One region of the Lysinibacillus sp. 10T31 genome, then DNA from elsewhere that is predicted to be linked to it. Evidence: riboswitches for the same ligand, from Rfam matches in the RefSeq annotation. Region 1 holds a riboswitch; each other region holds the start of a gene.
The links. A riboswitch is a leader RNA that binds a small molecule or an ion and turns the genes downstream of it on or off. The one in region 1 is predicted to bind cobalamin.
Positions count from the first base shown of each region.

Region 2: another riboswitch for cobalamin. It lies ahead of AC1DCY_RS00585 (hypothetical protein); the one in region 1 lies ahead of AC1DCY_RS13085 (hypothetical protein).
Region 3: another riboswitch for cobalamin. It lies ahead of AC1DCY_RS08690 (hypothetical protein); the one in region 1 lies ahead of AC1DCY_RS13085 (hypothetical protein).

Region 1 is NZ_JBFTHS010000020.1:28,790-36,911, forward strand. It holds gene AC1DCY_RS13065 (methyl-accepting chemotaxis protein) at 1-444, shown strand, start outside; gene AC1DCY_RS13070 (DUF4181 domain-containing protein) at 570-1,004, opposite strand; gene AC1DCY_RS13075 (amidase family protein) at 1,572-3,041, shown strand; gene AC1DCY_RS13080 (hypothetical protein) at 3,202-4,083, shown strand; cobalamin riboswitch at 4,237-4,420, shown strand; gene AC1DCY_RS13085 (hypothetical protein) at 4,667-5,431, shown strand; gene AC1DCY_RS13090 (M60 family metallopeptidase) at 6,672-8,122, shown strand, end outside.
Region 2 is NZ_JBFTHS010000001.1:110,377-118,498, forward strand. It holds gene AC1DCY_RS00565 (MATE family efflux transporter) at 1-214, opposite strand, end outside; gene AC1DCY_RS00570 (tyrosine-protein phosphatase) at 400-1,167, opposite strand; gene AC1DCY_RS00575 (hypothetical protein) at 1,323-1,700, shown strand; gene AC1DCY_RS00580 (ABC transporter substrate-binding protein) at 1,795-2,757, opposite strand; gene AC1DCY_RS00585 (hypothetical protein) at 2,759-3,301, opposite strand; cobalamin riboswitch at 3,503-3,708, opposite strand; gene AC1DCY_RS00590 (hypothetical protein) at 3,943-4,491, opposite strand; gene AC1DCY_RS00595 (C40 family peptidase) at 5,056-6,270, opposite strand; gene AC1DCY_RS00600 (ABC1 kinase family protein) at 6,679-8,122, opposite strand, start outside.
Region 3 is NZ_JBFTHS010000011.1:79,253-87,374, reverse strand. It holds gene AC1DCY_RS08705 (MerR family transcriptional regulator) at 1-44, shown strand, start outside; gene AC1DCY_RS08700 (class I adenylate-forming enzyme family protein) at 37-1,539, shown strand; gene AC1DCY_RS08695 (acyl-CoA dehydrogenase family protein) at 1,541-3,208, shown strand; cobalamin riboswitch at 3,295-3,477, shown strand; gene AC1DCY_RS08690 (hypothetical protein) at 3,506-3,736, shown strand; gene AC1DCY_RS08685 (ABC transporter substrate-binding protein) at 3,870-4,835, shown strand; gene AC1DCY_RS08680 (FecCD family ABC transporter permease) at 4,832-5,833, shown strand; gene AC1DCY_RS08675 (adenosylcobinamide amidohydrolase) at 5,830-7,296, shown strand; gene AC1DCY_RS08670 (cob(I)yrinic acid a,c-diamide adenosyltransferase) at 7,302-7,865, shown strand.

The DNA.
Region 1 (8,122 bases):
GAAGAAGTTCGAAAATTGGCAGAGCAATCTAAGCATTCTGCTATTCAAATTGTCGAGCTAGTTGTTGGTATTGAAAGCGATACAAAACAAGTAGCTACTTCTGTTGAAGAGGACTTGAAAAACGTTCAACAGGGCGTCTATGTCATTGATGAGGCTACAAAGTCATTTGGCACGATCTCTCAGCATGTTAGTAAAATGACGAACCAACTCGAGGATATTTCCGCAACAGCTGAAGAGCTTTCAAGTAGCGCGAATGAGGTTACAAAATTAGTGTCGACAATCGCAAATGGAATGGATAGTTTGTCTAATTATACAGGTGTCATTCTGCAGTCAGTTGATGAGCAAAGTGCTTCCATGCAAGCTGTAAACATGGTAGTGTCACAAGACTTATGTGTACAAGCAGAAAATTTACAAAAGCTTACACAGAGATTTAGTGGACAATAATTGAAAGAAATATAATATTAATTAAAAAAGGCTATTTTGCAGGAGTAAAATTTTCTGCGAAATAGCCTTTTTTATATCAAGCGCATTGATTAACCAGTGTTATCAACCGCTTAATAGCTTCGGAATTAAGCGTTAAATAAGCCGAAAAAATCAGTTGTTATCGTCAAAAATACTATGCTAATCATAAACAACATTTCTGCCAAAGTAGCAACAAAATCTCTTTTATTTTCCGCGTATTTCCATTCCATATATGTTCTTAACAATTCAGTTGTTATTAAAAATACAATTAAGATAAACCATGTTTCGAAATACCAAGGAATTCCAAATGTATCATTATCAATCATATAATAACTAATTAAAAATAAACTCATAAATATTATTCGTACAGACCAATCTAGTTTTTTATGTCTTTCATTAATGTGATTATAAGAAAACCATTTCTTTCTTTCGACACCTAACAACTTTCTAATGACAAATCCAAAAGTACTAACTACTAAAACAAGCACAATTAGAAAAAGCATTAGTGGTCCAAATTGGATATTAATATTAGTCAATTTCATTCACCTCTCAACCTGATCTTTTCATTACATAATGAAAGTGACATTAGCTATAGATTATTTATGTATTCTTATTGCTTGAACAATTAATGTAATTCCTATAATACATAAACTTCCTGATAAAACATGAAGAGTTATATTCCATCCTTCGCTGACTTTTTGAAAATATTTGATATATAAAGACACGCCATATATGAACATTGTGACACCCCAAATGCCTCTAAGCTTCTTCATATGGTCCCGATCCTCCCTTTACTAAACTAACTGAAAATTTTATCTGTATAGAGAGTGTAGCACAGCAGATCATTGTTTGGTAATTAATTGGAGATTGTGCGACAAACGGGAGTCCTGGTTATATGCATACACTTAAGTCATTAGATTTATATGTGAGGGGGCAGTTTAACATTTATGTTTATACGTTAACTACTTACAGAGCTTTGAGTTAGCATACATGAGTATGCGACATCTGGAGCTTGAGGAGACTTTGAAATTTACTTGAAAATACTAAAAGTTATTTAGGAATTAATTGATTTTATTGGTATAATTTTGAAAGAAGGGTGGGGAATATGAATGGATATAAATTTTAATAGTTTTCTTAAAGAAGAATTGTCAGTAATCGATATTCAGACAGCTATGGTAAATGGTGATATAACATCAAAAGAATTAATTATGTATTATTTACACAGAATTGCTAAGTATGATCAAGGCGGGCAGAAGATAAATTCTATGCTTGAAATTAATCCTGAAGCGATATTTATTGCTGAAGCATTAGATGAGGAAAGACTAACAAAGGGAGCTAGAGGGCCTCTACACGGAATTCCGGTAGTTTTAAAAGATAATATTGAAACGAAGGATTTTATGCATACTAGTGCAGGCGTAATAGCATTAGAAAATTATTTAGCTAAGCAGGATGCATTTTTAGTTAAAAAGCTCCGTGAAGCAGGAGCTGTTATTTTAGGAAAAACAAATATGACTGAATTAGCAAACGCTATGTCGAGCACGATGTGGGCGGGTTATAGTTCTCGTGGTGGACAAACACTTAATCCTTATGGTGATCCAGAACTTTATGTGGGAGGATCTAGCTCAGGGTCAGCTGTAGCAGTTGCATCGAACTTTTCTGTTTTATCAATTGGAACTGAGACAGACGCCTCGATTTTAAGTCCAGCTATTACAAATTCAGTAGTTGGCATAAAACCGACTGTTGGGCTCATTAGTAGACAGGGCATTATTCCGTTTACATACTCTCAAGACACAGCAGGGCCAATGGCTAGAACAGTAACAGATGCGGCTATTTTATTGGGAGTATTAACAGGAGTAGATAAAGACGACGTCGCTACATATAAAAGTGAAAGAAGGTTAAATAAGGATTACACCAGTTTTTTAGATGCCACAGGTTTAATTGGTGCTAGAATTGGTGTTTATAATAATGCCTCAAAAGCTTATTATGACTCAGAGGAATATGACGAAACACTTTTTAATAATACAATTCAGGTTTTAAGAGAGCAAGGAGCCGATATTATTGAAGGTATCGAAATTCCTTCTTTTCATAGAGACTGGAAATGGGGAGTACCGCAATACGAATTAAAGCATAGTTTAAATAATTTCCTTGTCAATCTACCTTCCCACATGCCTGTGCATTCTATCTCTGAGTTAATCGAATTTAATAAACGTTCAAAAGGAAAGTCGTTAAAATATGGTCAGGATAAATTGGAATCGAGAGAGAAATTATCGAACACATTAAGAGATTCTGAATATATTAATGCAAAGCTAGAAGATATGTATTTTTCTCAAGAACAAGGAATCGATTATACATTAAAAAAATATGAATTAGATGCAATTTTGTTTCCATCATATATAGGTTCAACAATTAGTGCGAAAGCTGGTTATCCGTCTATTGCCGTCCCAGCAGGGTATAAGAAGAATGGGAGACCGTTTGGCATAACTTTCGCAGGAACAGCATTTAGTGAGGATGTACTAATAAAACTCGCATTTTCATTTGAACAAGCAACTAAACTGCGAAAAGCTCCGAAGTTGTATTAAGATTCTCTGGCAAGCAGTAAGGGGAAAAGTAGCGACGATCATAAGGGAGGATACCTACCTATTAAGAGTACACACCGTAAATCTGATGACCCCAAAGTCCATGATTCTGAATGGTTATTCAAACAATGAGCAAGAAATTCAAGCTGGGGGAAAATACATAATGATAATTAAACCGACAAAAAAAGTTTTACTGTCATGGATGGAAAGTTATGTCCCTGGAAGAGATTTATTTTTTCTATCAGAAGAACATCTTAATCATGAAATTGACTTTACAGATGTATTGTTAATGCCTATAGATGAGTTTTATACTCATAGCACGTATCAGCATTTAAATTATGTTAATAGTTATGAATACTGGAATATAAAGAATGCACAATACGTAATTATTGCTGAAAAAGAATGGATTGAGAGCAAATCGAAAGAGGATCAACAATTGATTTTAAGTTTTCAAGTGCAATGTGAAAGAGGGCTTGTACTCCCCATTAAATTTATAAAGGAGATAGAAAAAGTACCTTCCAGTTATGTACAGAATGGGCACGTTATCATACAGCGTTCAATGTGGGAAGATCTTGACGAAGCATTGAAAGAACAGTTACTTACAACAATGGTTTATGAATGGTGGGATAAGGGAGAATGTGAGGAACCTCCAAAATCATTACCTAGTTTTCTACAGCTATTTGCCAATACTTTTGGGCATCGCCAAGGTGCAAATTGTTTAGCAGCGGTTTTGTATGCAATTTCAAAAGGGAAACAAAAGTGGTTTATTTATGAATGGATATATCAAGAAACATTTCTTGAAAAATTGAGTCAGTATAACTATGAAGAGGTCCTAGGTGAAGGAATACAACAAGGCGACATTGTGATTTGGAAGGATAAAAATGCTATTATTCAACATGCAGCTTATCATATTGGTGAAGAACTGTATTTTAATAAGCACGGACAAACGATGTTTAATCCTTGGAAGATACTTTCGAAAAAGAAACTATATAAAGAGTGGGAGCACCTAACTCCTGTGAATATGAGAAAGAGGATAACGAAATAATAAAAGTGTATCTACAATCCGAGTTAAAAAGACTAGAAGAAAAAGAACAAGAAACTGGAATATATTGTGTTATTTGACTTTAGAAATACACTCATTTACAATTAATTTAATAATCAATAAGGAATGTAGGTTTACTAGATTCCTTTGACAACTGAATAGCATGGAGTAATAGGTGTAAATTGCGTGCAATTTACTTAAAAGGGAAGTCGGTGCAAATCCGACACTGTCCCGCAACTGTAAATGTGAGCGACTTTTCATAGACCACTGTTTAACGACGGGAAGGAGAAAAGTAGCGATGATCATGAGTCAGGATACCTGCCTATTATGAGTACACACCATAACCCTACGAGGAATAGGAGGTGGCATGTTGACAAAACAGAATGCTCTGTTCGTCACTGTACGTCAAACGCCCAAAATAAAAAAAGGTATTGGCTATCGAGCTAATTCTTTCATATTTGGGCATTGTTTGACAGTATATGATGAATGAAAAAGATAGAATGAAGGATTTCCTCGCGTTAAGAGGAAATCCTTTTTTTACTGATGACTTCCGTTTTGAAAATATGTACGAAAAGAGGATGCAAGTATGACGAATATTCATGTATGTACAGCACAGCAATCGCAATCTTTAGATATGAAAATTTGTAAGCAACCACGCACTGAAGTTACTAAGAAAGCTACAACAAGAATGGTTATAGAATCACTTGTTGATCAATTAATAGCTAGTAATCTTATTAGTAATGAACGATTATTTGAGCAAATTTTATATAACAAAGATATTATATGGATTCAAAATGAAAATATTAATGGGCATCTTTTTGCAAAGGCGGATATTACAGATCAGCTTAAAACAAAGACAAATTGTTTTATGATGTATATGCCGACAAATCCAATAGTTTATGAGGTGAATGGCGAGCATTATCATTTAATTACACGCATTGATTCAACTCGTGCAAAACCAAATTTAGAGAGACTTTCCCAAGCTCCTAAGCCAATATTAAGTGCTGCTCGAGTCAATGATTTATTGTGCTCGATCGTAATGCGCTTTTATGAAACATATTTAGAGGATTTATCACAGGTAGCTCAAAAAGACAAACAACTGATTAATTTTGTAGAGCGAGAGTATCATCAATTTTTAGGAGCTGTGAAGGAACTTAATGATTATCATTTAAACTGGCACCCACGTGGTAACGGTCATGAACTACTGCTCGAATTAATTGATAATTTACAACTTTTGAGGAGCCGACCTGGCAAGGTTTTAATTGATTTTTCTAATTCCCATAGCCACATTGTAGTGGCACCTTCATATTGCATTTTTAAACAAGCACAGAAAACAGTACAAGCTTTGTGAATTAAATTCGCGCGGGATGAAGGGGAATACCCGCGCGAAGGCAGAACAAATACCCGCGGAAGGAAGCCAAATATCCGCGAAAGCAGAGCAAATACCCGCGGAAGGGAGTTGAATACCTGAGCGAAGGCAGAGCAAATACCCGCGGAAGGGAGTCGAATACCTGAGCGAAGGCAGAGCAAATACCCGCGGAAGGAAGTCGAATACCCGCGCGAAGGCAGAACAAATACCCGCGAAAGGGAGTCAAATACCCGCGGAAGCAGAACAAAGTAAGCGCCAAATACAACACACCTTCTAATGAAGTCTGTGCTATGTGATAATCACAGTACATTCATTCTTTAGGAGGTTTATTCATGACACAATCAGAACGACAAGCGATGTGGCAAGAACGGATCGCTGCCTTTCGAGCAAGTGGAGAAATGTTTCCGTAAACAGTACGTATGCTGAGAAACTCGCACGTACGGTGTAAAGTGGGGAAAAGCCGGAGATAACGTCAAAGGCGTACCTATCCTATAAGATTCAGAAATCGTAAGTAAACATTTTTTATTATCCATTTTTGAACATTATTGATTTGATTGATCTGTATTTAAACACCTTTAAAACAGCGTTCCACTAAGTATATTGTAGTAAGCTCTAGTTTTATTTGAGGGGAATTAAATGACTTTATAAATATCCATACATGATTTCTAGGACGAAGCGCCTGAAAAAAATGAAAATAAAGGGGTAGCTTTTATGTCTACTCCTTTATTCTTATATAAGAATAATTTTTCTACCCAAATAAAGCCAGATTTTTGAGCTCGAATGATTATTGTTAGGTTTTGTCAGTAGTGTTAGAGTTTATAAATGATAAAACAGCCTCTTTCCTTCTGCACAAAGAGAAGAGACTGTTTTAACACTGCAATTCTTTTTGCTTCAGCGACGTCAATACATGACAAAGGGGGGAAGGAACGAAAAGATCCAAATGGTTAATATAGCATTACTGGAAACTTATAGTCACTATAACCGGATTTACTTAAGGTCTTCGGAGTAGCAAGATTATATTGCTTTATTGCGAAATGAAATGTTTATGCGATTGGGATTTTCTAGGGAATAGCGAAAGTAACTCTTTTTATTTTAGCTCGGTGTTTGCTGGAGGGAGATGGTACAGAGAGAAAAACTCTATTTAAATTTATTATCTTAATATAATAAATATGCGATTTTTATAATGTAAGAAATAATTCGTACAGAAAAAGGGAGGCCCCATATGTTACATAAACCACTAAAAGTATTAGCAACATCTGCTATTTTAACAACTACATTATTTGCTCCTATCATGACAAATAATATAGTTGTTCATGCTGAAACACAAGAACAAACTGCAGAAACACAAGTATCAACAGAACGTATTTTTCAAGTGCCAGGCAAGGGAAATATAGAACAAATCAGAGATAGAGATAGACGACAATTTACGTTTAGTCCCTATGAACCAACTGGACTATACGCAAGTCCCAATGAAAAAATAACAATTCAAGTAGAAGGAACACAGAACATTCAGGCTTATATAGGAGCATATGGCTATGATGCAGGATGGCGTGAATATGGGACAAAAATAAAGTCATTTACTTTAAATCCAGGAGAAAATACAATCGAAAATCCAAATGGTGGAATGATTTATTTTTATAATTCACAACAAGGTGGTACAGTAAAAGCTGCGATTAAAACAGGAGGAACACCTATACCTTTCTTTGAATTAGGAAAACATACGAAACAAGATTTAGTTAATATGCTAGATATGTACCCTAATGCTCATGCAGTGGAATTAAAAGGAGAACGGTCCTTAATAACTGCCAGTCCAGAACGTGTAAAAAAATACTTATTAGGTTCTAATACAGATCCTGCAGAACTCTTAAAAAAAATAGATGAAGCTATTAGAATTCAAGATAAGCTTGCAGGTTTATCCGAGGAACAGGCAGATAAGCATTACGTAGCCTTTGCAGAAGATAATCATACTCCTGATTATTATATGTATGCTAATAATTTTGTAACATCATATGTCGGAGATTCGATTCAGCATGTACTAAACTTGAAAGAATTTACAGAAAACGGATGGGGTCCTTGGCATGAAATGGGTCATCAACGTCAACAAACTCCTTGGCTGTGGGATGGATTAACGGAAGTCACTGTAAATATTTACAGTATGTCTGTACAACGTAATTTAGGACAGAAATCAAGATTAGAAGTAGATTCTTATGAAAAAGCATTTAATTATTTAAGTAAGTCTCAATCGGAAAAAGATTTTAATAAAATTGATGATGTCTTTACGAAATTAGTAATGTTTTGGCAATTAGATTTAGCATTTGGAGAAGAATTCTATCCTGAAATACACCGATTATACCGTGCTATTCCTGATGGAGAACTACCTAAAACTAGCGAAGAAAAGGTACAAGGTTTTATTTACAACACATCCAAAGTAGCAAAGCAGAATTTACTTCCATTCTTTGATAAATGGGGATTAAAAGCATCTACAGAAACTCGACAAAAAATAGAATCTTTGAATCTGCCAACATTAACTGCGCCTATTTGGGAAGCAACTGATTCTAAACGTGTTCCGTTAAACACATTACCTAAAGAAAACATGAAAGTAATTGCAAGTAGTGAAGAATCAGGGCCTGAGCCTGCAACTAATGCAATTGATGGGAATCCCTATACAATTTG
Region 2 (8,122 bases), on a different contig from region 1:
CAACTACCTCAAGTATTAAAATTGCAATATGAATATACTGATTGGCTGCACCAACCCCTGATACTGCATTATCTGATAAAGCACTGAGCATAAAAGTATCTGCTAGTCCCATTAACATAAATAAAAATACTTCTAAAAAGATCGGCCACGTTAAATGGAACAAACTTAACTTATCCGTCTCTTTTATATCACTTTCTTTTAATGTGTCTGACAATTTCAACTTCTCCTATACGCTTCGCTTTCGGTACAAATAAATTACCGCCCATTACCGCGGGATTAAAATATATAGTATCGTATCATAGATTATTAGGGTGTAAAGAGTTTTTATTATGAAACATTGTAAAGCTAGTACAATACGTAAAAAATCCCTCTCACGACTTTATGTGAAAGGGTTTCTTATTATATTAAGCAATAGTCCTGCAATTGCTTTCGTTTTTCTGCTGTTAAGCCAAACTCTTGCTCTAAAAAAGCGGTCTTAGAGCCATATCGGTTATCCATCGCATTAAATGCTGCTTGTAAATAGTCCTCACGAGCAGACATCAAGGCGTAAAATTGCTGTAATTCTCGATCGCTATAATCATGCTGAATTGTCTGAGCCATTCGTTCTACTAAGGGACTTAGATGTACATTTGTATCTAAATAGTCCTCCATTATCGTTTCCTCAGGTACATCTAAAGCAAGTAAAATAAGTGCGCTGCCAATACCTGTTCGATCTTTCCCGACCGCACAATGATGAACAAGCCCTAAATTTTTAGGATGTTGAATCGTTGCTATTAACTTTTTAAACGAGTCATTATTAAAAGGCATTTGTGCATAAAATTCTCGGAACATCTCTGGACTTACAACCTTATAAAAATCTTTCCCACCAGTGTTTGTAGGCATCTCAAAAGCATGATTTCCCTTTGCTGGCATTTGAATATACTTGGCATATGAAAATACCGGATTAGGATTATTTTGAGCCTCATGGTTGTCTCGATAATCAAAAATTGTTTTCACACCTAACGTTTCAAATAGCTCTTTATCCGCTTTCGTCATTTTACCAAGTGCTGCTGAACGATATATCAAACCATTCTTAACAGCGCGTCCATCTCTCGACTTGTAACCACCCATATCACGAAAATTATAAACTGCTTCAAACGGAACAATCTTCATATCAAACCGTTTCACTCACTGCACCTCTCTCTGATAGCAAGCATTCTTATCTCTATTTTATAGAACAATTCGATATAATACCAATTTTCGCACTAGGAAATGTCATACGCTACTTAAAGCGATGAGGTGATTTATTTGAGCGCTTCTTTATCGAAGCGGAGGAGGTGGCCGTGTTACCTGATCACTTCTTCATCAAAGCTGAGCGGTTATCCACCTTACCCGATCACTTTTTCTCCAAAGCGGAGCAGTTATCCACTCTACCCGATCACTTTTTCTTCAAAGCGGAGCAGTTATCCACTCTACCCGATCACTTTTTCTTCAAAGCGGAGCAGTTATCCACCTTACCCGATCACTTTTTCATTAAAGCGGAGCAGTTATCCACTCTACCTGATCACTTTTTCTCCAAACCGGAGCAGTTATCCACTCTACCTGATCACTTTTTCTTCAAAGCGGAGCAGTTATCCACTCTACCTGATCACTTTTCTTCAAAGCGGAGCAGTTATCCACCTTACCCGATCACTTTTCCTTCCAAACGGAGCGGTGTCTAGGAATCTTCCTAGTAATGCGCTTTCTACCAGCGTAATCACCCATCAAAAAAGCTGCCCATAAAGGACAGCTCCAAAATACTCTTTTCAATATAGACTATTTAAATAACTCAGGGTATGCTGCTTTTGCTATTAACTCAACAGCTTCGCCAATACGTGGACCCGGACGATTTGAAATATCAGTATCTATATAGTAAACCGCTTTATTTTGAATGGCAGTGATTGAATTCCATCCATCACGAGAAAGGATTTCTGCCGCTGGGTTTTCCGTATAGTTTACTGTTGTTAAAATGATATCAGGGTTTTTCGCAATGACATCTTCCTCAGATACCTTTGCCCAGCTTTGAAGGTCAGCAAAAACGTTGTTCACTTTTGCAGCATCTAAAATCTCTTGTTGGAATGTACCAGAACCAGGTGTATATATGTCTGGCTTCGGACTAATTTCTAAATAGATATTTTTTGGTTCTTTCACATCTTTAACTTTTGCTTGGACTTCTGCAATTTTACCCTTAATATCATCATTTAACTTGTCGCCTTTATCTTTGATTCCCATAACTGTTGCGATTTGTTGGATATCCCCGTACACATCATCAAATGTTTTTGCCGATTGAATGGCAAACACTTTAATACCTGCATCTTCGAGACCTTTTAAGGCATTTAAGTTTTCTTCATCGCCACCAGTTGTATAGGCAATAACAACATCTGGCTTTAACGCTAAAATACGCTCGCTATTGAATGTTGTAGAATTAGAAACACGCTCAATTTTTTGCGCTTCTTCTGGATACGTATCAAACTCAGTCGCACCAACGATTTTATCACCTACACCTAGAGCAAATAAAATTTCTGTATTACTTGGTTGTAATGAAACAATAGTTTTAGGTACTGCATCAAACGCTACTTCTACGCCTCGGTCATCCTTAACTTTATAGCTAGTTTTTTCAACTTGTTGATCTTCTTTAGAAATAGTCTCTTTATTAGTATCTTCTTTCGCGCCACAGCCAACTAAAACAAGTGCCAGCATCAACACAGAAAGCCATTGTAGCTTAAACATTTTCTTCATTTTATCGATTCTCCTTTTTCTTTTTCATCGGGTATGACTTACTAATAAACGGTATTTCAGCAATACCAGCATGCTGATTCATAAAGACAGCCATTACAAAAAAAACATTGGCTAGTAATCCTAAATAATCAAAGAGAATAGCAGGTACTTCCCGTTCTTCAGATACTTTGTGCAAAACACGATATGATTTTTTCGCCTCACTACGGCATAAATGTAATGCAGTAGCAGCCTCTGTTCCTTGAGGTAATACAAAGTTTTGTATTTCCTCCCTAACATGACTTACATAAAAATCATAACGATCACTTAGCCAAGCCAAATCATCTTCGGTCACCGCTAATTTACCTCGGACTGAGCCATTTACATGGTAAGCCATTGGCAAAATAGCTAGTAAATCAACTTCTACTACCTCTACCGTTTCCTTTTTCACCGCCGCCAAGGCGACGCCAATATGTGTTGAAAGGCTATCCGTTCGAATTTCAAAATCTACCGTTGATGCCTTTTCACGCATAAATGGATAACAAGAATAACGCGCATCTTTTTTCAAATCTAAGTCCCCGCTTTCCTTCGTGAAAAATCCTTACTTTATTCACACCTTTTTTAGGATTTCATTAGGTGAAAGATAAGTGTACATAAAAAAACGTTGTTCCCACTCCTAAGGAAACAACGAAAATAACATAAATAGTGTCGAATAGACACGACATAGCCTATGTAATTGCCGCATATTCTCCTAGCTTCCGAAGAGTTATCATACGTTCAAACAAAGGTCGGTCTCCTGGCTTGTACAGTTCACTACATTCAATCAAGTTGTGGGTCATAAAAACCTTCCCATCAGATAAATTCGACAGTGGTATATCTTTATGATTCCTGTACTTACAGTTGCGGAAACAGCTTCGGTTTTCCACCGAATTCCCGATATGCTATAGTTCAGCACCCTTATTCTGCAAGAATTATTCACTTGTAAAGCAGTTTAACATAGATTAATAGGAAAAAATAGCTGTGGAATTAGAATAAACAAATACGATGGATAAAAATCATGCAGGTATTACCTTATGCACGCGGGTGGTTTCATTGCCCCCACGATATTTCTCATGCTCGTGCAGGTATTTGTTATACTTCATAGATTGAAGTTATAAAAGCTATCTCTCAACGAAAGAAATTGCGCAAAAAACAGCTATTTTATAACTTTTAACGGATGGCATTCTTATATTTCTTTTTGTATTTAACATCTTTTTCTTCTTCAATTAAACGCTGTGCAATCTCTAGTAGTTTCGGGTCTTTCGTTGCATCAAATAGCTTTTTAAAAGATACAATAATATCATAGCGTATCAATGACGGGTGCTTTTCGTCTAAGCATATTTGAAATCTTTTCGCCAAATATGACACGACTAAATCTCTTTGTACCTGCCCTGCTAAACCTATTCTCCAAATCGCCTGCAAAGTATGCCTCGCAGTTTCTGTTCTTTCATCATACGTTACTGCCCAAATCTTTAAAAAGTCCTCTAATACCCTTTCTTCAGGGTCGCTTTTTGCTGCCAATGCGCATAAAAATTGTGCAGCACTTGCACGCACATGCCCATTTTTGTATGTAAGAGCCTGAACAAGTTGTTCCCAAACTGAATATGTCCAATCAACTGGTTCCTGCATAATTTTCATTAATTCTTCGTATGATTTGTATTGAATATCACGGTCATGCTCTGTTAAATTACTAAAAAGTTGTAAAATCTCTTTTTCCATGATTCATCCCTACCTTTATTGTTTCAGAACGCAAAAATGGCAAACTTGTAAGTATTGTGTTAATTTCTATCATTTGTTACTTTACTACTGCGAAACTAAAGTCACAAATGATTTTAACTTCTTTCAGTAATTATTTTCTGTTATATTTCAAAATTATCAGAAATGAGGATCAATATGCAAGGAAACATTTCTTTCGGCTATTAAAGAAAAATTTTACGTGTTAGCTTTATGATTGGAGTTTGCCCCCAAAAACACACCATAACGATGACAATTATTATATGGATAATTGATGCTATACTTTTCATCGGCTCTATTTTCATTCTAGTAACTGGGAATATCGTAGTAAATATATCTACTTATGTAAATTTATTCATCACAGATGTTATTTTACTCATTATTCATTGAGTAGTCGAGCCTAAATTAATGGATAACTAATATCCGGTTGTATGATTGGTTTACTCGCAGAATCTTAAATACCGTCAAATAATAAAAAAGGTCATCTTTGTAATTTCTTTTACAAAGATAACCTTTTTGCTATTTAAACCGTCTATATAATAGTAAGGCTTATTGAATACGACCGAAGCCTACTAAATATTGATTCCACCAATCAAGTGATTCAATGACAACACCATTATTTTGAGCATCGATCATCGTGTTGTTTCCTAAGTAAATACCTACATGCGCTATGCCTGAACCATAGCTGAAGAATACTAGGTCACCTACACGTGCTTCACTTGCTGAAATACGTTGTGTTGCTAAATATTGTTGTGATGCTGTACGTGGTAAAGATACGCCTGCTTGTTTGTAAGACCATTGTACAAGACCTGAACAGTCAAATCCTGTTGATGGGTTACTGCCGCCCCAAACATAGCTACGGCCTAAGAATTGCTTTGCAGTTGAAATTGCATCACCTGAAGATGCAGTACCTGAACCTGAACCAACAACGACTTTTTGTGGTGATTTTACATTGTCCGCTTTGTTGCTGTTGTTAGCGTTGCTATTGTTATCGTTACTGTTACTGTTACTGTTATCGTTATTGTTTGTCGCTTGTACTACTGGAGTAGCTGCTTGAAGTGCACGTAAACGAGCTGCTTCTTCCTCTGCTGCTTTACGTTCTGCTTCTAAACGTTCTTCTTCTTGTTTCGTTGCAATTTGTGCCTTTAATGCAAGAGATTTCGCTTCATTTTCAGCTTTTTTTACTTCCATTTCGCTTTCCTTTTGTTGAAGCTCTTGGAATTGCTTTTGAAGCTCTTTTTGTTTTTCATCTAATGTTGTTTTTTGTTGCTCTAAGTTAGTCTTATCTGCTTCTTGTTGATCTACTAATTCTTGGTCAGCATCCATTAATGTTTTTACCGCTACGACACGGTCCATTAAATCTGCAAAGCTTTTCGATTCAAGAACAGCACTTAAATATATACCTACAGTGTTATCTTGCGCTTGGTATGCAGCCATACGTTCACTTAAAATTGTTGAACGTTGCTCAATACGTTTTTTAGTATCTACAATATTTGCATCAACTTCTTTAATATCTGCTTGTACTTTGTTAAATACTTTTACTTTTTCATCGATCTCTTTTTGTAAATTAGTTAATTCTTCTTGTAGCTTTTTAACCTCTGTATCTATTTTAGCTTTCTTATCAATCATTTGTTGAGATGTCTCTTCTGCGTGTACTACGGTTGGTTGAACTGTATTAAATAATAAGCCGCCAGCTAGTGCTAATGCTAGCACCATCGACTTACGCCATTTATTGCGCTTACCCACGTTATTCTTCCCCTTCACTAGTCAATTTCGCTCTTAGTATTTTAATGTAATCACTGGAACGATTTCTATTTTTCTTCTTATATTTTATTAGCCTTTTAAAGTTTAGCATTATTAGCATAACTTTTATACTATTTCACGTCTTTTTAATCGTTTAGTAAAACTCGAAACATTCTTGTAACATTCACGTAAATTCTTATAAATTCTACAAAATTACGTTTTATTCTACATAACAACACTTTTAACTGTTTTACCATTAGACCCACTATTTACTTTGTAATGTTTTTGTAATATTTCTCGAGAACATTTTTAGAATAAAAAAAGGGTAAGGGAACATTTCCCCTACCTCAGCTCGTTGACGAAAGAATAGATATAACTAATGTGTTTTAATAAACAAAGATTGATTTTCACTCCGAGTTGGCGCGCTTCCTATTGCTTCATAGAACGTAGCGCCTGGATAGAAAGACGTACTAAAAGAATGGCACATAAAAATAATCCTAAATATGCAGCTGTATTTAAGTAAACTGCGTACGCTTCGTGAATAAATTGCGAGATTGCTAAAAGTGCTACAGAAATAATGCCAAAGGTAATACCTACTAGAAGTAAGACGAAACGGGAAAACAAATGTGTAATAAAACGAGCATTATCCTCATCCGAAAAAACATCGTGATGTAAGGTGATTTTTCCGCTCTCTACCCGTTGAATAAGCTGGTCAACGCGTCTTGGCATTTTTCGCAATGTCGGAATAAGCATTGCTAATTCTTCTTGTATACGTTCCTTTGTTGCCATCGGTTCTTTAAATGGCTTCAAGAAGGATGCTCGCATGTATTCGGATGAAAAATCTTTCGCTTCCGTAAAAATATCAAAACTTGGGTCAATTACCCGTAATGTCCCCTCCAACGTTACTAAAGAACGCAGCGCTAAACCTACTGCTGGATAGAAAGAAAGACCGAAATCACGAACAACTGTAAATAACGCATGAATTAATTCCTCTGTTGGTATTCGATCCACGTAAGAGATTTTCAAGAGAATTTGATCAATCGCTTGCTCTATCTTTACACGTTCTGCATGATCAGCATTTTCAACCAATAATGTTAAGCCGTCAAATAAAGTACACGAACTATTTAGATGGATCCCCATTAAAATTAACTTTAAGCCCTCTTGTTGTGTAGCTCCCAAACGACCAACAGCCCCAAAATCAAGAAGGATCGGTGTGGCATCCATCTCATCAATATGAATATTTCCTGGATGTGGATCTGCATGAAATATACCCGAAACAAGCATCTGTTCAATGAAGGAGTATAAAACAGTCCGTGCAAACTGCCTACGATTATTTCCTAATCGAATAAATTCAGCCTCAGCATTTGCAACGCTTTTCCCACGTACATATTCCATGACAATAATATTTTCATTACAGTATTCTATATAGACTTTAGGAATCTTCACCTTATAATCGCTTTTGGCAAGAGCATTCGTCACCTGCAATGTATTACGAGCCTCAATATCTAAATGAACTTCCTCGCGTAACCCATCAGCAAATCCTTTAGCAAGCTCTCGAAAACCAAGTGACTCAGCCCATGTAGATTTGCTTGAAAGCCAATTGGCAAACTCCTCTAAAATATCGAGATCGTCTCGCATGATTTCCTTCACTTCTGGACGTAGTAGCTTCACCACGACTTCATCAAAATTTTTCAATCGTGCCTTATGTACTTGTCCAATAGATGCTGCCGCAATAGGCTCCATTTGAAAGCTTGCAAATATTTCATTCATAGGCTTCGGAAGTGACTCTTCTAAAATTTGTGTTACCTGCTCTGACGATAAAGGCTTCACATTATGTTGTAGCTTCTCTAACTCGTCAATAAAAATAGGTGAA
Region 3 (8,122 bases), on a different contig from region 1:
CAGAAAAATTAGCGACTTTAAAGGGAGAGATGGACGATGAATAGTTCGAATTTGTTAGCACGTAATGCGCGAAAGTACCCTATGAGTGAAGCTGTTGTTTGTCAGGGGAGACGATTGACTTATCGTGATTTAGATGAGCAAGTGACACGTCTTAGTCATGCTTTAGTAGAGCAGGGGGTACGGCAAGGCGATAAAGTGATTATTTTTATGCCTAATGTTGTAGAGTTTATTGTTAGCTATTTTGCTATTCAGCGCGTTGGAGCAATTGTCGTTCCAGTAAATGCGAAATTTACGTTGCAAGAGGTTGAGTATGTAGCACAGCATGCTGATGCTAAGGCTATTCTAGTACATGAGGCAATTTTTGCAGCAGTCGAAAATATCACGATAATTCCTTTGAAAATCAAAACTGGTCAAGAGCAGGCTGGTTGGCTAAACTATGAAACACTGATTCAACATGCAAGCATTCAAACAATTGATTGCCAGTTGAATGAAGATGATGTTTCAACGATTTTATATACCTCGGGTACAACAGGAAAACCAAAGGGTGTGTTGTTTAGCTATCGCAATATTTTAACTGTAGCGCAAATGATTGCAGTGGAAATGGAAGTGAAGCCAGAAAGCCGGATCCTTCTTATGATGCCGTTGACGCATTCAGCCCCATTACATTTATTTTTAATGGCAGGAGTACTTGTAGGCTCGACAAATGTGCTAACGCCAACATTTACACCTGATTTATTTATTGATTCAATTGAGCAGGAAAGAACAACGCATTTCTTTGGCGCACCGGTTGCTTATTTGTTAACTGCCCAACTGCCGAGGTTGCAAACAGCTGATTTATCATCGATGAAATGGTGGGCTTATGGTGGAGCGCCTTTATCACAAAGCGAAGTTCGCCATTTACAAAAAGCTTTCAGAACAGAAAATTTAACGTGTGTCTATGGCTTAACAGAGGCTGGTCCAAACGGTTCAATAATGTTTGGTGAAGAGCATGCAACGAAGGCGGGTAGCGTTGGTCGGCGTGCACCACTTGGAGCAGAGTTGCGTATTATTAACGACAATGGAGAGGATGTCCGTGTTGGTGAAGTAGGAGAAATTGTGATATGCGGTGAGGGCAATATGCTGGGCTATTACAAGGATGATAGTGCAACAAAGGCTGCATTTATAGATGGCTGGCTAAAAACAGGTGACTTAGCTCGCTTAGATGAAGACGGCTTTATTTGGATTGTCGATCGTAAAAAGGATGTTATTTTTTCAGGCGGTGTGAATATTTACCCGAAAGAAATTGAAGATAGTATGTTGAGCTATGAGGGGATATTTGAAGTGGCTGTAATCGGTGTGCCACATCCGGAGTGGGGAGAAACAGTGAAGGCTGTTTATGCCGCTAAAACGGAAATTGTTGTGGACGAACTTAAAGCTTATTTGGAGGAGCATCTTGCTAAATATAAAATTCCACGCATCTTTGAACGTGTGGAAGCGCTACCACGAAATGCATCGGGCAAAATACTAAAACAATCCTTGAAGGGACAAGAGGTGAGATAGCATGAAAGTTTTACAGCAGGAAGATATGAAAACAACAAACTTTTTTAAAGATAATGAGACACTTCATAAAGTTTTAGAAATGATGCTAGATAAAGAGTTTGCGGAATATGCCACACGTGAGTTAACAGATTTCGGTGAGCTTTGTGCTGGAGATATTGATGTGAGAGCCAAACATACGGATAGAGAGGGTGAACCTCGATTACAAAGGTATAATGCCTATGGTGAAGAAGTGTCAGAGATTTGGGTCAATGATGGCTATAAAAAAACAATTGAAGAGACGTACAATACTGGCATTGTCGGCTATGTGCATAAAGATATTCCACAATTAGGTAAAAAGGGTAATTATGTGTATAGCTTTGCTCAAGGCTATATACTATCACATGCTGAACCAGGCTTTTACTGTCCTGTTACTTTAACAATGGCAACGGCTTATTTACTTGATCATTATGCGAGTGATGAGGTGAAGGAGCGCTTTTTACCACATGTTTGTGCAACAGGAGATACAGAGCTATATGAGGGGGCTACATTTTTAACGGAGCGCCAAGGTGGCTCTGATGTTGGGGCGAATGTTGTGGAGGCCAGACAGGATGGCAAGCAGTATCGTTTATATGGGGAAAAATATTTTGCATCTAACGCTGGAATGTGTGGAGTAACCATGGTATTGGCGCGTATGAAAGGGGCTCAGGCAGGCTCAAAGGGCTTAACATTGTTCGCCGTTCCATGGCGAAATGAGGATGGCACAGTTAATAACCTGCGCATTCGGCGTTTAAAGGATAAACTTGGCGTTAGAGCAGTACCTTCTGGTGAGGTGGAATTTGATGGTGCACTAGCATATGTTGTCGGTGACCCGAATAAAGGGATTTACTATATGCTGGAGGCGCTTAATTTATCAAGAATTTGCAATGCGGTTGCTTCTATCGGCATTATGCGCCGCGGTTATTTAGAGGCGAAGCATTATGTGACAAATCGTCATGCCTTTGGTAAACCTTTAACGCAATATCCTATGATTCAGGATTCACTAGGGAAATTCGCTGCCAAGCTTCATGTAGAAGTTGCCGCAGTTTTTGATCTTATTCAGCTGTACGATAAAGTAACTAGTGGGCAGGGGAATAAAGAGGACATCATTTTGAATCGCTTGTATATTGCTATTATGAAAAAAGAAACGGCAGAGCAAGCTGTACATTATGCAAGTGAAGCCATTGAATTACATGGCGGAAACGGCTATATTGAAGATTTTGTTACACCTCGGTTATTACGAGATGCACAGGTACTTACTGTGTGGGAGGGGACTGCGAATATTTTAGCTTTAGAGCTCATTCGTTTAGTTGATAAGTTTCGTGTGCACGAAATGTTTGTTCGTGTCATGGAAGAACGTCTAGAAAAACTAGCTACCAGTCCATTAGTCGAAATTGTCGTGGAGCAATTAGCAACACTAGATTCAACTTTGCAAACATTTAGCCGTTTAGATGATGCAACAAAAACTTTTGAGGCAAAAAAGGTCGCAGAGAAAATGGCGCACTTATATGAAAGTGTTGTAGCAGTCGAATGGGCACAAAGATTCGGTGGCAAATATGAGAAGCTAGCAGATATTTATTTAGAGAACACATGGGCATTACGAGAAATGGGTGCACCAATGAAAACGGTACAGTATTTTTCAGATATCGTCTAATTTCTTTAAGTATGCCGGGCATAATTGATTTGTTTAGAAGTCGTCTCGAATGGAGGCGACTTCTTTCATTTTCATGTATAATACAATCAACTGAATATTATAAAGGTTCTTTACTTAAGTAAAGTGAAAAGGGAAATCGGTGTAATTCCGATGCGGTCCCGCCACTGTATGTGTGAGTTTTTTCAATCTGCGCCACTGAAAATTTCGGGAAGGCTTGAAAAAGCGTATGGAGCACGAGCCAGGAGACCTGCCTTTATAGAAAACACGTTGTAGCCTACGAGGATAGGATGGTGGATTTTGTATATGTATTTTTGTGCAAATTTGACCCCCTCATTGTTTTATGATGAGGGGTATTTGTTTTGGAAGATGAATGTCGATAAATTTGAAAACATGGGCGATAAATTCACAATGTTAGGTGATAAACTCAAAAAGTTAGGCGATAAATTCACAATGTTGGGTGATAAACTCAAAAAGTTGGGCGATAAATTCACAATGTTAGGTGATAAACTCAAAAACTTGGGGAGATAAACTCAACATGTTGGCTGGAAGTTCGCAATGCTGATGATAACCCCGAAATGTTAGGCGATAAAAAACTAAAATGTATCGATCAATCAGAAAAACAATCAAAACTATACGCGCAAATAGACTAAGGAGGATTCACATGAAGAAAATTTGGAAAATAGGGTTATCAGCATTTTTAGCTATTGGCTTACTTGCTGCATGTAATACAAAAGAGGCGACAAATGAAAAGCCGTCATCTTCTGAGCAACAAGAGACATCAAAAGTAGATCAAGCAACATTCCCAATGACGATAACGGATGCTACTGGCAAGGAAATTACGCTTGAAGCACCGCCTGAAAAAATTGTCTCACTCATTCCGAGTAACACAGAAATTTTATTTGGCCTTGGCTTAAATAATGAAATAGTTGGCGTGACAGATAATGATGATTATCCACCAGAGGCTACTAAAAAAGATAAGGTTGGCGGTATAGATTATAATATTGAACAAATTATTGCGTTAACGCCAGATATCGTTTTTGCACATGTATCGGGTATGAGTTATTCAAAAGGAGCAATTGAACAGCTTGAGGCTGCCGGTGTGAAAGTATTTGTTGTAGCGGATGCAAAAAACTTTAATGAAACTTACACAACGATTGAACAGCTTGGTCGTGCAACGGGGAAACTAGAAGAGGCTAAAAAAATAGTCGCAAATATGAAGGCAAAAGTTGAAGAAGTTGAAACAAAACTTAAGGGTGTTGAGCCAAAGAAAGTCTTTGTAGAATCGTCTGATGAGCCACAGGTTTATACAGCTGGTAAAGGTACATTTATGAATGAAATGCTAGAAATGATTCATGCTGAAAATGTAGCAGCAGATGTAAATGGCTGGTATCCAATTGAAGCTGAACAAATTATTGCGAAAAATCCAGATGTCATTGTTGTGGCATATAATTATGTACCGAATATTTTAACGAAAATTCCACAACGTCCAGGCTTTGAGACAATAACTGCCGTAAAAAATAAGGCTATTGTACAAGTGGATGAAAGTACGACAAGTCGTCAAGGTCCTCGGTTAGCAGATGGTTTTGAGGAATTAGCAAAGGCCGTTTACCCAGAGGCGTTTAAATGAGTAAAACAATTGCAGCCTATGTAACAGCAATTACGCTTTTAATCATTAGCATCTGGTGTGGTGTAGCGATAGGCTCAGTTCATATTCCATTAGAAGTATTGTGGAATAGGGCGGCTGATGAAACAGCTGCCAATATTTTATGGAAGATTCGTTTACCTCGAGTGATGCTAGCAGGGCTTGTAGGGGCATCACTTGCAATTGCAGGGGCAGCTTTTCAAGGCCTATTAAAAAATCCTTTGGCTGATCCTTATACGTTAGGTGTTTCCTCTGGTGCATCAGTGGGCGCAGTGATGACGATTTTCTTTAGTGTGTCAATACCTGTAATCGGTCATTTTACATTGCCAACCTTTAGTATGATAGGTGCCATATTAACGATGTTTGCTGTTATGGGCTTTGCTAGAATAGTAGACCGTTCACTAAAAATGGAAACTCTTATTTTAACAGGAGTTATATTTAGTTCATTTTTAGGTTCTTTGATTTCATTAATGATCGCATTATCTGGTGAGGAGCTACGCCAAGTGATTGGTTGGCTGCTCGGCTCAGTATCGATGCGTGGTTGGCCATACGTTCAGATGATTATCCCGTTTGTCATAATTGGCTCCATTATGCTTTGGACACAAAGACGTGAATTAAATGTTCTGTTATATGGTGAAGAACGCGCAAAGCATTTAGGTGTCAATGTTAAGCGCAGTAAATATATTATTTTAGTGGGTGGGTCCATGTTGACAGGAGCTGCGGTAGCTGTTTCTGGAACGATAGGCTTTGTTGGTTTAGTCGTGCCTCATATGACGAGAATGGTTTGGGGTTCCGATCACCGTCATTTATTGCCATTATCATTTTTTAATGGGGCAACTTTGCTGATTATTTGTGATTTAATAGCACGAACAATTATTATGCCAAGAGAGCTACCGATTGGTGTCATTACTGCATTTATTGGAGCGCCCGTTTTTTCTTATATTTTTTATAAGCAACGTAGAAGCAAGGGGGTACGGGCATGATTGTTGTTGAACATCTTTCCGGCGGCTATGAAGACGTACCTATCGTCCAAGATATAAGTTTTTCCGTTGAAAAAGGCAAAATATTAGGGATTTTAGGCCCGAATGGTAGCGGGAAATCCACACTGTTAAAAGTAATAAGTGGCATACTACCAGCAACCGCAGGCACTATATTAGTAGATGGTAAAAATATTAGCTCTTACAATGCGCGTGCATTAGCAAAAAAAATGGCGGTGCTACCACAATTACATGCAAATGCCTTTTCAAACAGTGTTCGAGAGGCAGTATCACTTGGACGTTATCCACATCAAACAGGCTTCTTTTCGAGCTGGACTGATCGTGATGAACAGGCAGTCCAACATGCGATGATGCAAACGGGTGTGAAACGCTATGAACAGACACCGATGGAATTTTTATCGGGCGGTGAACAGCAAAGAGTTTTTGTTGCCCAAGCGCTTGCACAAACAGCGGAAATATTGCTGTTAGATGAACCAACGAACCATCTAGATATTGCCCATCAACGTCAAATTTTAGATATGGTGCGAAAGGAAGCAATTGAAAGTGGTTTGACCGTTATTATGGTACTGCATGATATGAATTTAGCCTCCCTCTATTGTGATGAATTATTACTTATGGAGGAAGGTCGGATGCGGGCATTGGGGGCGCCACACGAAGTATTAATCGCTTCGCAAATCGAAGAGGTCTATCATGCCCGAGTTGCAACTTATGCACATCCAGAAATTCCAAAGCCACAAATTACAATGATGCCAGCATCAGTTGAACATCAGCAGCGTGCAGTCATTACAAAAGAAAATTTCGCTGTTACAGAACGTTATATTAAGCTTCAATCAGAGTTTCCTTTAAAAACAGTGTCCTCAGCTGTCCATAATCCTGGTATCGGTTGGTATGATTGTCTATTAAATCGTTCTGTACCAATAGATTATGTCATTAGTGATGTAAAGAAAGAGGTCGCTGAATTTTTGCTAAAAGAGCATTTTTCATCTACAGGTACAGTCGTCATGTTAACAGCTGTCCCAACAAATCTTGTAGCTATTAATGAATTTAAAGCTTCCTTTGGCAGCGTCCTTGTAGCTGTTACGGCTGGAGTTGGCAATGCTGTTGATGTGTCTCGTACACATGAAAGACAAGATGAACCACATATTGGTACTATAAATACGTGGGTTATTGTTAATGGTTGTTTATCAGAAGAAGCATTCTTCCAAGCAATGATGACGGCTACCGAGGCGAAAACAAAGGCATTGCAATCGGAAAATATTCGTGATGAACTTAGTGGTACAATTGCGACAAGTACTGCTACAGATAGTTTATTAATTGCAGCTACACAAAAAGGGGAAGAAATGCTGTACGGAGGTCCCATTACTGATGTAGGTAAGATTATCGGTAAAGGTGTTTTTGAAACAACTGTGCAGGCCATAAAAAATTATAAAAATAACTTTAGGAGATGAGAGAAATGAAACTTTACACGAAAACAGGGGATACAGGGAAAACAAGTCTTATCGGTGGACGCGTTGATAAAGATAGCTTACGCGTTGAAACATATGGGGCCATCGATGAATTAAATTCTTTTATTGGTAAGGCTGTCAGTGAACTAGATCGTGAGCTATTCAAAGATGTTCTGATTGATTTAGAAACGATTCAGCATGAGCTTTTCGATGCAGGCGGAGACCTCGCTAACGTTATGAAGGAGCGTCATTATAAGCTGACAGAGCAGCCAATTGAAGTGTTAGAAACACGAATTGATGCATTGTCAGATGAAGCTCCTCCGTTACAGCGCTTTATTTTACCAGGTGGTGCACCAGCAGCTGCAACCTTACACATTGCTCGCACAGTAGCACGACGAGCAGAGCGTCAAATGGTAACGCTTATGAAGGAAATCGAAGACGTACCGACGATTGTACAAAAATATTTAAACCGTCTATCTGACTATTTATTTGCAGCAGCACGGGTTGTAAATCATCGATTGAATGTCGCGGATGTTGAATATATTCGAAGCGGCAATGTCTTTAAAAAATAGTCTATAATTTTTCGTCATTTAGTAAATGTTTATTTTAGCTAAAGAAATGCAGCAGCAACAAATGTTTTTTATAGAGAATTAATTTATGGACAGATGGCGCATTTTTTCAAAAATTACGGATGATATTTGATATAGGTTGATTGGAGTGGAGGTTGTGCGACTCCTAGGAGATCAGCGTCACAGATGAGACCCTGGAGCGAGCATCGCGAGTGAAGCGGCTCATCGGACGCCCCCAGGAAGCTCTGCTCTGCGCGAAA